2 regions of the Bacillus sp. SRL543 genome follow, and region 2 is predicted to be linked to the other one. Evidence: riboswitches for the same ligand, from Rfam matches in the RefSeq annotation. Region 2 holds a riboswitch; the other holds the start of a gene.
What was found. A riboswitch is a leader RNA that binds a small molecule or an ion and turns the genes downstream of it on or off. The one in region 2 is predicted to bind S-adenosylmethionine.

Region 1 (8,038 bases), 500 kb from region 2:
ACCTTTCTCGAAGGTTATGTAAAAGAGCTGATTGCAGACTTCTATCCTTATGCACGGCTCATGCTCCATCATAGGGAAAAGAGGGACAATAGCATTAAAGCCCTCCCTTTTCCCTTTGCAGAATACAGGAAGGGCCAGCGGCAGCTTGCAAAAGCCGTGTACAAATCGATTCTGGACGCAAAGGATTTGTTTGCCCAGGCGCCGACCGGGACAGGAAAGACTATTTCAACAGCTTTTCCCGCCATCAAGGCGATGGGAGAGGGGCTGCTGTCCAGGCTGGTGTATCTTACGGCCAAAACAATTACAAGGCAGGCCGCCGAAGAAGCTTTTTCATTGATGCAGCAAAAAGGCCTTCATATGCATATAGTGACTATAACGGCCAAGGACAAGATATGCTTTCAGGAGCAGGCAGTCTGTCAGAGGGAACATTGTCCGTTCGCTGACGGTTTTTATGACCGCCTCAATGAAGCTGTCCTTGATATCTTCTCCCATGAATCCATTATCGACCGGACTGTTATTGAAAAATATGCCATGAAGCACACAGTTTGCCCGTTTGAATTTTCCCTGGAGCTTGCGTATGCGGCAGACGCGGTCATTTGCGACTACAATTACATTTTTGATCCCCGGGTATCCCTGAAAAGGCTTCATACAGAAGGCAAGAAAAAAACTGCCCTTCTGATTGATGAGGCGCATAATCTGGTGGACCGGGCGAGGGATATGTTTTCGGCGGAGCTGGGGAAGCAGAATTTCCTTCAGCTGAAAAGGGCTTACAAAAACACAGCCCCGCAGCTGTATTCCGCAGCAAAAAGGATGAACGATGTTTTCATCATTTTCAATAAAGAATTGAAGGAGAGCAGCCATCGTATCCATAAAGAGCTGCCGGAAAGTCTCCTCGAACAGCTTGAGGAATTCGCCTCTTGCGCAGAAAAGGAGCTGATAAGCGGCCCGGGGAGCGAGGGGCAGGAGCTGCTGCTTGATACCTATTTTTCTGTACAGGCTTTCCTGAGGATATCGAGACTGGCAGATGAGCGTTTTGTCATTTATACAGAAAAGTCAGGAAAAGATGTTGTACTCAAGCTGTTTTGTTTAGATCCCTCCGATCTTGTCCAAAAAATGGGCAAGGGATTCCGCAGCAAACTCTTTTTTTCGGCTACCTTCCAGCCCTTCGATTACTTTAAGAGCATGCTCGGCTGGAATGAGGATCATTATTCCCTGTCACTTCCTTCCCCTTTCCCAAAAGAAAATGCAGAAGTCCTTGCTTTGCCGCTTAGCACGAGATATAAGGACAGAAGCGCAACAGGGGCAGCTTTAGCCAGGTCGGTGGAAAAGCTGGCAGCTGAACGGCCCGGGAATTACTTAATCTTTTTTCCCTCATATCAATATATGAGGGAAATCCATGAGCAAATGAAAGGTACCTCCTCTTTGAAGATGATGGTCCAGGAGCAGGGGATGGCAGAGGAAGAAAGAGAAGAGTTTCTGTCTTCCTTCCATGAAAATCCTGCTGAAAGCCTTCTTGGGTTCGCTGTGCTGGGCGGAATTTTCTCGGAAGGGATCAATTTGAAGGGAAGCAGGCTTGGCGGGGTCATCATTGTTGGTGTGGGGCTTCCGCAGCTGAGCCTTGAGCGTAATCTGATCAAAGATTATTTTCAATCTGAAGGAAAGAACGGCTATGATTATGCGTATACTTTTCCGGGAGCCAATAAAGCAGCCCAGGCTGGCGGTCGCCTCATCCGTTCTGAGGAAGACACAGGAACCATCCTGCTGATTGATGACCGTTTTCTTCAAAGACGATATGAAAAATTGCTTCCAGCAGAATGGTTTCCGCTAAAAAGGCTCACGCGATAAATAAGGCGAGCAGGCAAAAAAACATTTTTTAAAATAGTTAGACTAGTCAGTTGACAGAAAGCCGACCTTTGTTGTAGGATTACTATGAAATCAATTGAATATTCTTATCGAGAGTGGTGGAGGGACTGGCCCTGTGATACCCGGCAGCCGCTGACTTAGTCAGAATGGTGCTAAATCCAGCAAAGCGCAATGCTTTGGCAGATAAGATAGAGGCATACCAAACTTCTTCTTATCGGGGAAGTTTTTTTTATTGCTGACAACAAGGTGCAAGTGAGAGGAGAAGAGACAGATGAAATACGGATTTTGGCTGCCGATCTTTGGCGGCTGGCTGCGCAATGTAGAAGATGAGAATATGCCCCCGACCTTCAGCTATGCGAAAGAAGTCATCCAGGCAGCAGAGAAGTGGGGATATGATACCACATTAATAGCAGAACTTTACTTGAATGATATAAAAGGCCCGGAGCAGGATTCGCTTGAAGCATGGTCTACAGCGGCCGCTCTTGCTGCGGTCACTGAGAAAATAGAAATCATGACGGCTGTCCGCCCCGGCTTCCATAATCCTGCCGTGACGGCAAAGATGGCGAGCAACATCGACCATATCAGCAATGGCCGCTTCACCTTGAACGTTGTATCGGCATGGTGGGAGGAAGAGTCGCGCCAGTACGCTGGCATTTTCACTGAACATGATGAGCGGTATGATCGGACAGAAGAGTTCGTCAAGGTAATGAAAGGTTTATGGGAAGAAGAGACCTTCAATTTTGACGGCAAATATTATTCTATTAAAAATGCCCATTTGTCCCCTAAACCAGTGCAAAGGCCGAATCCGATCCTATATGCAGGCGGGGAGAGCCCGCGCGGCAAGGAAACGATTGTCAATCACTGCGACGCCTATGTGATGCACGGCGGCACAGTTGAGGAAGTCAAAACCAAAATTGACGACATGAAAGCACGCAGGCAAGAAAGCGGGAACGAGCCGTTTAAATCATTTGGCATGGCAGCCTACATCGTATGCCGTGACACAGAAGAAGAAGCGCAGGAAGAGCTCGCCCGCATCACCAATGTAAAAGAATCAAGCGGCTATGCCGGCTATAATGATTTTGTCGGCAAATCACAGCTCGAGCAGCAGGTAAAACTCTACGATTATTCCGTTTCCAACCGCGGCCTCAGGCCAAATCTGATTGGCACGCCTGAACAGATTGCAGAACAGATTATTGCCTATGAAGAGGCCGGCGTCGATCTGCTGCTTCTTCAGTTCTCTCCACAGCTGGAGGAAATGCAGAGATTCTCGGAAAAAGTCATGCCTCTGGTGGAAGCCAAAAGGAAAATCTTAAAGTAAAAGAGGGAGAACATATGAGCAAAATACACATCATACACGAAAACAGCGAGTGGACTGCACATTTGACCAAAAGACTGGAAGAGCTGGAGCTTCCATACGAGGAATGGTTTTTAAATGAAGGGATTGTTGATCTTACCGGTGTGCCTCCGGAAGGTATTTTCTACAGCAGGATGAGCGCATCTTCCCACACAAGGGGGAACCGCTTTGCGCCGGAGCTGACGGAATCTGTTCTGTCATGGCTTGAGCAGCATGGCCGCACAGTCTTCAATGGCAGCCGTGCTTTAAGGCTCGAGGTCAGCAAAGTCAATCAGTATACAGCACTGAATGCTGCCGGCATCAGCACTCCTAAGACAATAGCAGCAGTCGGAAAAAATCAGATTCTTGAAGCCGCTGTAAAGCTTGACTGTGCTCCGTTCATCACGAAGCATAATCGCGCAGGCAAAGGGCTTGGCGTTCAGCTGTTCCATTCGCTGGATGCATTAAGGGAATATGTCGAAGGGCCGAATTTTGAAGAGCCTGTCGATGGCATCACACTGATCCAGGAATATATTGAATCGCCAGAATCATATATTACCAGATGTGAGTTCGTGGGCGGAAAATTCGTCTATGCCGTCCAGGTGGATACATCAGAAGGCTTTGAACTTTGCCCGGCCGATGCCTGCCAAATTGGCGATCTGTTCTGCCCGGTTGGCGAAGAGGTGGAAGAGAAACCAAAGTTTAAGATCATTGAAGGCTTCAACGACCCTATTATTAAAAAATACGAAAGCTTCCTCAAGGAAAATGGCATTCAAATCGCCGGCATTGAATTCATTAAAAATGCCAATGGGGATATTTATACGTACGATGTCAACACAAACACAAACTATAATTCTGACGCAGAGGCAAAAGCAGGAAAATACGGCATGCTTGAAGCCGCCAAATTCCTAGGTGCCGAGCTAGAAAAAGAACAGGAGAAGGCAAGGGAATACAGCAGAGTGTGATAAATATAGAAGAAGGCCGCTCATTGGGAGCGGCCTTTTTTGATAGTGTGACTTCAATTCCGGATGAATGGAGCAAATATAATTTGTTAAAAAACTGTATGATAGTTCAATCCATTTATTTTACACAGCAGCCTTTTTAAACCCATTTGCCATTATGGTTTCCAGTTTAGGATGGAAATACTGAACCACAAGGCCGAGTGTCAGTGTGACCAGGATGGTTCCAGGGCCGATCGCTCCATGGAAAAGAAACGCAAGAATCAGGGCAAAACCTTCACTGACAATACGTGAAATCCTTAAAGACAGGCCAAACCTTGTGTGGACGGCGACCATCAAGGTATCCATCGGGCTTGGCGGGAATTTTGCCTGAAGGTAGACGGCGATTCCCAGCCCCATCGTGAGGATGCCTGAGAGCAAGGTGCAGGACTGGGTTAGCAGCATATCCGGAGAAAAGTTTCTGAACACTGCCAGCAGCCAGAAATCAATTAAAGCACCAATGATCAAAATGGTTCCTGCAGCCAGTATTTCCGGCTTTTTCTTCAGTAATATGGAATTGATGATAATCAGAGCGATTCCATTTATAAATACACAAGTCCCCACAGTCAGCCCAAAAAGATTTGACTCGCCAACCGCCAATGCATCCCATGCAGAAGCACCGAGGGCAGATTTGATAATAAGCGCCACACCCATTGTGAGGACAAGCAGCCCTGCAGCAAAAAATAAGATTCTTTCCTTCATTATGTTCTCCTTCTTATCAGGCTGTTACACCTTTGATCCCTGTTTTTAGCCGCATGAGAGAAAGCGGATTCACGCGGAAGATACATTGTACCATCATCATTTGCCATAAGAAAAGCTAATTTTTTCACAAAACAATATTTGCTTCAAATTTGAAGAATGTTTTCAAGTAGGTTAAAATATGGTATAGTATTTAACATTCGTTCACTATTAATTAACGAATCTTTTACAAAAACTAGGTTCTAAGCCCGCGGGTTTGGAGTATAACGTTATTTCCGAACTTAGCGGCTGCTAAGTTTTTCTGGTTTTGGCAGGAAGCACCAAATGGGAATTTGTGCTCTTGCAATAACATATAAACTAAGAGGTGTAAAAAAGGATGAAATCGATCTTGAAATCGCCTAAGGAGCTATTTAAAAACAGCATGGCCGTTTTTTTCCTGGCAGTTGTACTGCTCTGGCTGAAAACTTATGCTGCATACCAGATTGAATTCAATTTAGGAATCGACAACAGCATGCAGGAATTCCTGCTTTTCCTGAACCCGCTGAGCTCATCCCTTCTTTTCCTGGGGATCGCGTTATTTTTTAAAGGCAAGATACAATCAGGCGTACTGATTGCTGTTCAGTTCATTTTGTCTTTCCTGCTGTATGCCAATGTAGTGTACTACCGTTTCTTCAATGACTTTATTACTGTTCCAGTGCTCATGCAGACTAGAACGAATGCCGGACAGCTTGGGGACAGTGCACTTTCGCTGATGTCACCATTTGATATCCTGTATTTTGCCGACACGATCCTTTTAATTGTGCTGGCATCGGTCAAATGGTATAAGCCGGCGAAGCACACACGGAAGAAAAAGATGGCAACCTTGGTGATTGCTGCTGCAGTCATCACTTTCTTCATTAATCTCGGGCTTGCTGAAAAAGACCGTCCCGAACTGCTGACACGTTCATTTGACCGCAATTATCTGGTCAAGTACCTTGGCGCTTACAATTTCACTGTTTATGACATCATTCAAAATGCCAAGTCTGCCAGCCAGCGTGCCATGGCCGACAGCAGTGATATCACCGAGGTTGAAAACTATGTGAAAGCCAATTATGCAGAACCGAATCCTGATTATTTCGCAAAAGCAAAAGGTATGAATGTCATTTATGTGTCGCTGGAATCTTTCCAGACATTCCTGATCGATTATAAGCTGGACGGCCAGGAAGTAACACCATTCCTGAATTCCCTGGCTCATAATGGAGAGACTTTTTACTTCAAGAATTATTTCCACCAGACAGGACAAGGGAAAACTTCCGATGCCGAGTTCATGATGGAAAATTCCCTGTATCCGATGTCACAGGGGGCTGTTTTTGTCAACAAAGCCCAGAACACTTACCAGGCTGCCCCGGCAATATTGAAAACGCGCGGCTATACGTCGGCTTCTTTTCACGGGAATTATAAAACGTTCTGGAACAGAAATGAAATTTACAAATCCTTCGGCTATGACCGTTTCTTTGACGCCGAATATTACAATATGACAGACGAAAACACCAAGAACTACGGGCTGAAGGATAAGCCTTTCTTTAAAGAATCCATGCCGATGCTGGAAAGCCTGAAGCAGCCGTTTTATACAAAGTTCATCACTCTGTCCAATCACTTCCCATTCAAAATGGATGAAGGCGATACAGAATTCCAGCCTGCAGAAACAGAAGACAGTGTTGTTAACCATTACTTTACTTCTGCCAATTATATGGACCAGGCGCTCGAGCAGTTCTTTAACGATCTTAAGACTTCCGGACTGTATGATAATACAGTTATCGTCATGTATGGTGACCATTATGGCATTTCTGAAAACCATAACCCTGCCATGGAGCAGATTCTTGGCAAAGAAATCGATTCTTTTGAATATGCCCAGCTACAGAGGGTTCCGCTGTTCATTCACGTACCTGGTGTTAAGGGCGGCGAGATGGACACATACGGAGGAGCGGTGGATGTAATGCCGACCGTGATGCATCTTCTTGGCGTCAGCACAAAAGACTATATGCAAATCGGTTCAGATTTATTGTCTGAAACCCACCGGGAAGTTATACCTTTCCGCAACGGCGACTTCATCAGCCCGGAATTCACTTCTGTAGATGAAAAATGCTACTCGACGGAAACCGGTGAAGAACTTGAAGATGGCAGTGCATGTGTAAGACTGTCTGAACAGGCAAAGAAAGAACTGCTGATGTCAGATAATATTGTGTACAAAGATTTGCTGAGATTCCACAGCCCTGAAGGCTTCGAACCGATCAACCGCAAGGATTACAAATACATTAAAGAAGATCCTGTTGAGGAAGCGAACCCTATGACAGGACTTCAAAAATAAAAAGCAGAAGCAGAAGCCCCGGCTTCTGCTTTTTGCTTTTTCCGAAACCTTAAAGCAGGTGTAAATACCCTTAAAATAGGGAAGCTATTTAAATAGCCAAAAGCTTTTTAATAACAGGAAGGAGAGGTAACAATGAGCGAATGCCAATTGAACCATTCAGTCGAGGATGTTAAAAATAAATATGAACAGCAAAAGGGGCATCTCCCCAACGAACTTCAGCCGCCGATGGAAGAATTTCTCCAAAAAGAACACACACAAGAAATCCTGAATGACGTTTTCCACCTGCTGAAGAAATATGACCTTGCTTCAGAAGAAGAGAAGGAAGAACGGGAGAGAAGGCTGTATATGATTGTAAATAATGTTTAAAGTGATATAGAGAAGGAAAAGCGGTTCAGAGAGCTGCTGAACCGAGTTGAATACGCAGCTTTTAAAATTTTAAATAGCAATAACAAACAGTTACTTGAGTAGCCATTTACGTATAAAGGTTGTAAGCTTCTTTCAGTTGCAAAATCGCCATAAAATTATATAAGTCCTGGTGTTTGCAGTGCAAGGCATGCAGACTCCTGCGGGAAATAGCGGAAAAGTTGAGACCCCACAGCGCGCAGCGCGAGGAGGCTTAGGCTCCGCCCCGCGGAAAGCGAAGTGCCTGGAACGGGAAACACCAGTCCTATTTAAAAGCAAAACAAATTAAAAATTATTTATTGAATATTATGATTATTAAAAAGAGCCACTAAGGCTCTTTTTTGCTGTCTAATGAAGGAAATTGCCGAAAATTGCCGAAGTTGTTAGACGGTAAGC
Region 2 (8,038 bases):
GCCTATGTGACAGACAGGAGCGGGGAATTAAATATCTCGGCAAATGAAGTCAGGTCGGCAAGCCAGCAGGCAGCGTCCACCATGCAGGAGCTTTCCGGGGGTGCAGAGGAGCAGGCCAATTCTGCAACCAGCCTTGCTGAGATGATGGAAGAATACCTGGAGAAAGTCGAGTATGCCAACAAGAGCGGTGCAGCCATCAGGAAAGACTCAGGAGAAGTACTGCACATGACGAAGAATGGCGATGGGCTTATGAAGCAATCGCAGCAGCAGATGCTGCGCATAAACGAAATTATGAAATCCTCGGTACAAAAGGTGCAGGGGCTGGATGAGCAGACTAAGCAAATATCGAAGCTTGTGCAGGTAATCCATGATATTGCCAATCAAACCAACCTTCTTGCCCTTAATGCTGCCATTGAGGCTGCAAGGGCTGGTGAGCATGGCAGAGGGTTTGCAGTGGTGGCGGATGAGGTCAGGAAGCTGGCTGAACAGGTATCTTTCTCTGTGTCAGACATCACCAGGATTGTGCAGGGAATCCAGGCGGAATCCAATGATGTTGTCCTTTCCCTCAAGCATGGATATGAGCAGGTTGAAGAGGGGACCGGCCAGATCGAGCATACAGGCCGGACATTCCAGAACATCTATCAATCTGTCAACAGGATGTCTGAAAACATCAATGAAATTTCCAGGAGCCTTGAACAAATTTCTAGCAGTTCTGCTTCTATGAATGACTCAATCGAAAATATTGCATCCGTTTCCGAGGAATCTGCCGCTGGGATTGAACAGACGAGCGCTTCCATCAGCCAGACGAACCACTCTATGGAAGAAATTTCAGATAATGCGCAGTCATTGTCAGAGCTGGCAGATCAGCTGAACGAGATGATTTCTAAATTCAGGCTATAGATGCATATAACAGGCTGCCGGCGAAATTCCTTTGCCGCAGCCTGTTTTTGATGGAATCTGAGACTCATCATTGCATCGGAAAAAGGAAGACAGGGGGAAAATTTGCGGGTAATTGTCTAAAAATTGTTTTTTTTTAACCCGAACAGTAATAAAATGTAAGTATCATATTATGCAAGCCATATAAGCCGAGAGATTTTTCCTGAGCAGATGGAAAGGTATCTGATAGATGTTTGCAGGCAAGTCTATGTCTTCAAGGAGGAAAAAAGGTGGGGGCTTTATCAAATATAGTAAGAAAACAGATGGAGGAAAGGATAGCAGAGCTGGAACTGGAGAATGAAAGGCTGAGACAGGGAGCCGGTTCCGGGGAAAACTATGCTGCCGGGGAACATGTTTTTGATTCTGCACCAGATGGCATGATGATTTATACTGAACAGCGGGAGATTTTAGCCGTTAACTCTTCAATGTCCCGGTTTTTAGGGACTGAGAAGATACAGCTTGAGGGCACCAGGCTGGATGACCTGGTCCCCGGGGATTACCATTTTAAGCTGGAAAAACAGAAAAAGCTGCTGCACTCCCAGGAAAAAGTTAAAGGCGTTCTGCCGATGGCATATAAAGGCAGCCTGGCCTACTTTGAATTTACGACGAGCCGCCTTCCCGGAAGCAGTCTGCTGTTGTCCATTTTTCGGGATGTGACGGAGAAAAGGCAACTTGAACAGAAAATCCGCAAACATGAGGATTTATATAAAGATCTTTTTGTAGAAGCGCTCGATGGAATTGTCTACTGGAGGGACAAAGGGACGATCATCAATGCAAACCAGGCAGCATGCAGAATATTTGAAAGCACCCATGATGAGCTTCTTGCCCGGAAGGTGGATGATTTTGTTCTTTACAAGGACAGAAGCTATTTCCGCATCCTCGAGGAGCTGTACAAAGAGGGGCAAGTGAGGAATGAGCTGTTTTTTCTGATGCCAAATGGACAGAAGAAGCTTCTTGAGTTCACTGTAAAGCTGAACGCGGTCGAAGGCTATCATATGACAATCTTCAGGAATGTCAGTGAACGGTATAAGATGGAAGAAGAACTGCGGGAGAGCGAGAGGAAATTCCGCAGTATTTTTGAAGGCGCCCTTGAGGGGCTGATTCTGTGGGATGAAAACTTTACCATTGTCGATATCAATGCATCAGGCGAAAAAATGCTGCAGATGCCGCAGCATGAAATTGTGGGACAGTCCCTTCTTGCTGTATTGAATGACTGTAAGATAACAGAAGAGGAGCTGCGCCGGCATCTTGGAGAGCTGACAGACAATGGTCAATCCAACGGGACGATTTCCTATATTTTGAAGTCGGGCAGGAAAATGCATTTTGAGTTCTCTTTAAAGCAGAATGTCTTTTCCGGGCTCAGCCTGACGACATTCAAGGATATTACAGAAAAGCTGGAGATGGAGGAGCAGCTGAAGAAATCGGATACATTGAATGTGATTGGGGAATTGGCAGCGGGAATCGCCCATGAAATCAGGAATCCGATGACGGCTTTGAAAGGATTCATCCAGCTTTTGGAAGACAGTGCCGGAAGCGGTAACTCCATGTATTTTAATATCATTACCTCTGAACTTCAGCGGATCGATTCAATCATAAATGAGTTCCTGATCCTGGCGAAGCCTCAGGCCATACAGTTCGTCGAGAAAGATATCATCCAGCTGATGAAAGAAACAGTCGAGTTCTTGACAGCTCAGGCGGTTCTCCATAATGTACAGTTCAGGACAGATTACACAAAAGGCCTCCCCTTGATTTTCTGCGAGCCGAACCAGCTGAAGAAAGTCTTTATTAACATCATTAAAAATGCAATTGAAGTAATGCCGAAGGGCGGAATCATTACCATTTCCATTGAGAAAACCCAAGTCGGCAGCGTCCGGATTTCCATTAGGGATGAGGGGACGGGAATCCCTCCAGAGAAACTGCGCAAGCTTGGAGAACCATTTTATACAACGAAAGAACGGGGCACCGGGCTTGGCCTGATGGTCACATACAAAATTATAGAAGAACATGAAGGCACGATCGAAGTGGAAAGCAAGATGGGGGAAGGAACCGTTTTCCATATCGAACTTCCCATGAAGCGGGCGGGGTACCAGGATTTAGCCGGCCTTTTTACTAAATAGCCATAAAAAAATAGCAGTCGTCCAAATTTGTATCATTCAGTGGAATGATGCATTTTTTTTACAAAAAGTGAATTGACTTCTGAGAGCTGATTTGATATAAATCTAATTAGATATATATCGAATTTGGAGGGTTTTTTATGCAGTTAGACAGATTAGTGGCATTTCATAAAACGATGGGCGACCCTGCCAGAATACGGATTATTGCACTATTATCGAATGGGCCTCTCCATGGCCAGGCAATTGCAGGCAAGCTGGGACTGACTCCTCCGACAATCACCCATCATTTAAACAAGCTGAAAGCTATTAATGGCATCTATCAGCGCCGTGATAAAAATACCATATATTATTATGTGAATGAGTCGGTTATCAAGCAGCAGGCAGAAGTGCTCATTGATATGTTTGATAAAAAAGAAGGGGAGATGGAAGAGATGCTGGAAATGCACAATGAGAAACAAAAGGTTATCGAAAACTTTATCACAAAAGAAGGTAAGCTGAAAAATATTCCGGCACAGCGCAAGAAAAAGCTGTTCATCTTTGAACATATCGCCTCAGGACTTAAGATGGGTGAGAAATATCCAGAAAATGAGCTTAATGAGTATATAAAGAAATTCCATGAGGACTATGCAACGATCAGGAGGGAATTCATCATCAACCATTTCATGTACAGGGAAAACGGCATTTATGAGCTGAATCCCCGTGAAATGTGGGCAAAGCCGGAGTAGTTTGATATGGATAAAGAATACGCAAATATACCAGGTACAGGTTTTATTCCTGTCTTTGCCTTAGCAGTTCTAGATGGCTTCATACCGGGTGAGGTGAAGAAAAGGGAAGGGTGCCTCCTTATATCCCACGGCAGCGGCATCCATTTTGCTGCAGGCAGTACGGACTCCGGTTCATGTGAACTGCTGGCTGGGAAATTGGCGGAGGCTGAGAAAAGCGGCGGGCGTTTTACGCTCTTTTCCGGTTCAAAGGGCTGGGACCAATTCCTCTCAGAGCGGTTTGGGGATAAGCTGGACATGCACCGGCGCTATTCTTTCCAGAAGTTTTCGCCGGCACCTGTCCCTCCTTCAAGCAAAGTCTGCATTCTTGAGCTCAGCAGGCAATCAGCAGGCAAATACTCCGAGTTTCCGATTGAATATTTCAGCACATATTGGGGCTCGGTTGAGCAGTTTCTGAAATTTGGTTTTGGGGTCAGGGTGATGATGGGGGAGCGGGCAGCAGGGGAATGCATTTCTATATTCAGGAGCAGGGAATATGCAGAAATGGATATCCATATAGCTGAAAGCAGCAGGGGCCATGGGCTGGGTGCCATACTTGGCTCCAGATTCATCGGAGCTTCCCTGGAGAAAAATCTGCAGCCGCGCTGGGATTGCAGCGCGGCCAATCTGGCAAGTATAAGGCTGGCGGAAAAACTGAGATTTTCCGAACCGGCCGGATACCATATTTTTACCCTGCGTAAACGAGGCTGACATTCCTGCATAATTCCTTTGCATCTGCAATTTCACTGCGCTGAAGGATCAGGTTTCTCCCTGCAGCCAGTGCCGCTCTTTTGGCAGACAGGCGCCTTTCTTTGTCCTTTATTCCGTCAAGGTCGGCAACATGTGCGAGCCCGATTGTCCTTCTTATCAGCTCGCAGCCTGCAAAGCCGACGGCATCTGCCCAATATTTCCGGAGGACAGCGGAAAGAAAACCATCTGTTCCTGCAAAAGGATCTTTATTATCATTCTGCCATAAACGGGTGAACTCCTGGGAAAAAGCTTCCCAGAATGATTTTATATGTTGGTCTATTAGTCTTGTTTTCTCAGGATTGGCGATTGACTGGAATAAAAGATTTGCAATCACCTGGCCAATATCAAAACCTGCAGGACCATAGAAAGCAAATTCCGGGTCAATGACTTTGGTCTCAGCATTGGATGCAAAGATGCTGCCTGTATGCAAGTCCCCGTGAAGGAGCGCCTCCGCTTCATTTAAGAAAATCTTCCTAAGGCGCGCCGCCTCAAGTTTCAATGCTGAATCAGCCCATAAGGCTTCTGCATCGCCTTTCAGCTCTTCTTCAAAATCATTGGTCGGGCTATTGAAAAAAGGATCTGCAAATATCAGGTCTTCCGTAATTTTGCACAGCTCCGGGTTGTAAAAATCTTTGGCAAGCTTTTTCTTATCAGCCTGCAGAAGGCCGTAGTCAGAGGTATAGAACAAAGTTCTTGCCAGGTAGTTTCCAAGATGGCCGGAAAGCAGCGGATATTCTTTTCCAGAGATCAGCCCTGTACGGCTGATCTCCAGGTGTGAAAGATCTTCCATCACAGTCACCGCGAGCTCTTCATCATTGTAGAAGACCTCCGGCACAAAATCCGGAGCAAGCTTTTTAAAAAGTTTAAGAGCTTCTGCTTCAATCGCAGCCCTTTTCAAAGTCAGCGGCCAGCTTTCGCCTACTACCTTGGCAAAAGGGAGAGCCTGCTTGATAATGAGGCTTTTTCCTGTCCCGTTTTCCTTGATCCTAAAGACAAGGTTAAGATTGCCGTCGCCTATTTCTTCCGTAGCTAAAGATGCATTGCCGGGAAACTGGCCAAGGCTTACAGCGAGTTCTGCGGCTGTCTTTTCTGTCAGCGGAGCATATTTATTTTTTACGAGTGTCATGATTTTTCCCTCCTGAATTTGGAGGCTTTGTTTATCCATCAGGACATAAAAAAGCCTCTTTCTCATGCTGAAAGAGGCTTGAAGTATTGAGCTTCGCACCTCTTATCTGCCAGAAAGCCAAGCTTTCTGCTGGAATTAGCACCGTGCCTTATGGAGAAATTCTCCGGCGCAAGTATTGCGCCCCATCTCACGATGGAATTACGGTCGGTTGCTGGGCATCATCGGGCCAAGTCCCTCTGCCTGCTCTTGATAAGAGAATATTAGTTTGTCAGACCGGCTGTCTCAGCCGTTTGAAAAAATAGTAACAGCGGCTCATGTTTTCTGTCAATAAAAATTTAAAAAATTCTAATAGAATTCAGGCCTGCGGTCCGTAAAAACCGGGATGCGCGCCCTCACTTCCTCTACAAGCCTGAGGTCGAGCTCTGCTGAGAGGATTTCTTCGTTCTCTGAAGCCTCTGCAATGACTTCGCCCCATGGATCGATGATGATGGAGTGTCCTGCAAATTGATTGGCAGGATCAGATCCAGCCCTGTTGCAGGCAACCACAAAGCATTGATTTTCAATGGCTCTCGCAATCAGCAGCGCGCGCCAATGGGCGAGGCGGGGCAGAGGCCATTCAGCCACAACGAAAATGGCTTCTGCTCCTTCAAGTGCATGCTTGCGGATCCATTCAGGAAAACGGATATCATAGCAGATAAAGCCGGCCATCGGATGGCCATTCAGCTTGAAAGACGCATCCCCGCTCCCGGGTGACAGGTGGAGATGTTCATCCATCAGTTTAAAAAGGTGGAGCTTGCTGTATTGGTGCAGGAGTTCACCTGTGCTGCTGACTGCAAGCAGGGTATTGAAAACGCCATCAGCTGTTTTATTTGCGACGCTTCCTCCAATGAGGGCAGAATGATGCTTTTGGGCCATAGTCTGCAAAAACCGGATGCTTGATTCTGCGTTCACGTCCCCGATTTCTTCCATGCGGGTTAAATCATAGCCAGTTGTCCACAGCTCGGGCAGCACGATGATATCGGGATTATCCTTGCTTGCACGCTCGATCAGCGTTGCAGCTTTTTCGAAATTTTTCTCAGGGCTGCCAAAGGAGATGTCCATTTGGATGCAGGTTATTTTCATTGGGTAAACCTCCGTATGCAAAGGATTATATATTTAAATTGCAGAATATTTCTTTACTTCCTGCCTTTTACGTTATATCATTTGTCATTAGTTTTTCAAACAAAAAAATTTAATCCACATGAAAAGCAGGTGACTATGTGATGAAAATATTTTCTCAATCTGAACTTTTGCAAAGTCTGCCAAAGCAGTTCTTTGCGACATTGGTGCAAAAAGCAGCCAGGTATGCCGGGCAGGGGCATGATGTCATCAATCTTGGCCAGGGAAATCCTGATAGGCCCACTCCGCCTCATATCGTCAGGAAGCTGCAGGAAGCAGCCGAAAATCCCCTTAATCACAAATATTCCCCTTTTCGCGGGCAGCACAGCCTGAAAGCTGCAGCGGCGGAATTTTACAAAAGGGAATATGGGGTGGACCTTGATCCGGAAAAGGAAATAGCCATTTTATTCGGCGGGAAAGCCGGCCTGGTTGAAATCCCTCAATGCCTTTTGGATCCGGGGGAAACGATACTTGTTCCCGACCCCGGCTATCCTGATTATTGGTCAGGGGTGGCCCTTGCGAAAGCGTCCATGGCTGTCATGCCTCTGAAAGAAGAAAATCATTTTCTGCCGGATTATGGTGAGCTTTCTGAGCAGGACATCCAGTCAGCCAGGATGATGTTCCTCAATTATCCGAACAATCCGACCGGTGCAACGGCTACGAAGGAATTCTTTGAAGAAACGGTCCGCTTTGCATCGGCAAACGACATTTGCGTCGTCCATGATTTTGCCTACGGTGCGATCGGCTTTAACAGCGAAAAGCCTGTCAGCTTCCTGCAGGCGGAAGGGGCAAAAGAGACGGGCATTGAAATTTATACACTCTCGAAAACGTATAATATGGCAGGCTGGAGAGTGGGGTTTGCGGCAGGGAATGAAAGTGTGATAGAAGCCATCAATCTAATGCAGGATCATCTTTATGTCAGCCTGTTTGGCGCAGTACAGGAAGCAGCAGCCGAGGCGCTGGCCGGGCCGCAGAACTGTGTGGATGAGCTGGTGCAGATCTATGCCTCCAGGCGGAAGGCTTTTATTGAAGGCCTTAGGGAGATAGGCTGGGATGTTAAAGCTCCGCAGGGATCCTTTTTTGCCTGGCTGAAAGTGCCGGAAGGATGGACGTCTGAGCGATTTGCAGATGTACTGCTCGAAAAAGCACATGTTGTGGTGGCTCCCGGCATCGGTTTTGGCGAGTATGGGGAA

Region 1: linked by a shared signal. The riboswitch ahead of AC4E8B_RS10905 (LLM class flavin-dependent oxidoreductase) and the one ahead of mtnK (S-methyl-5-thioribose kinase) in region 2 are both predicted to bind S-adenosylmethionine.

Annotation. Positions count from the first base shown of each region.
Region 1 is NZ_OZ481794.1:2,167,441-2,175,478, forward strand. It holds gene AC4E8B_RS10900 (helicase C-terminal domain-containing protein) at 1-1,845, shown strand, start outside; SAM riboswitch class I at 1,947-2,053, shown strand; gene AC4E8B_RS10905 (LLM class flavin-dependent oxidoreductase) at 2,135-3,181, shown strand; gene AC4E8B_RS10910 (ATP-grasp domain-containing protein) at 3,196-4,161, shown strand; gene AC4E8B_RS10915 (YczE/YyaS/YitT family protein) at 4,282-4,896, opposite strand; gene ltaS (lipoteichoic acid synthase) at 5,270-7,240, shown strand; gene AC4E8B_RS10925 (hypothetical protein) at 7,373-7,606, shown strand.
Region 2 is NZ_OZ481794.1:1,671,859-1,679,896, forward strand. It holds gene AC4E8B_RS08490 (methyl-accepting chemotaxis protein) at 82-900, shown strand; gene AC4E8B_RS08495 (PAS domain S-box protein) at 1,167-3,053, shown strand; gene AC4E8B_RS08500 (DUF2087 domain-containing protein) at 3,191-3,775, shown strand; gene AC4E8B_RS08505 (GNAT family N-acetyltransferase) at 3,782-4,522, shown strand; gene mtnK (S-methyl-5-thioribose kinase) at 4,500-5,687, opposite strand; SAM riboswitch class I at 5,787-5,943, opposite strand; gene AC4E8B_RS08515 (carbon-nitrogen family hydrolase) at 6,033-6,809, opposite strand; gene AC4E8B_RS08520 (pyridoxal phosphate-dependent aminotransferase) at 6,950-8,038, shown strand, end outside.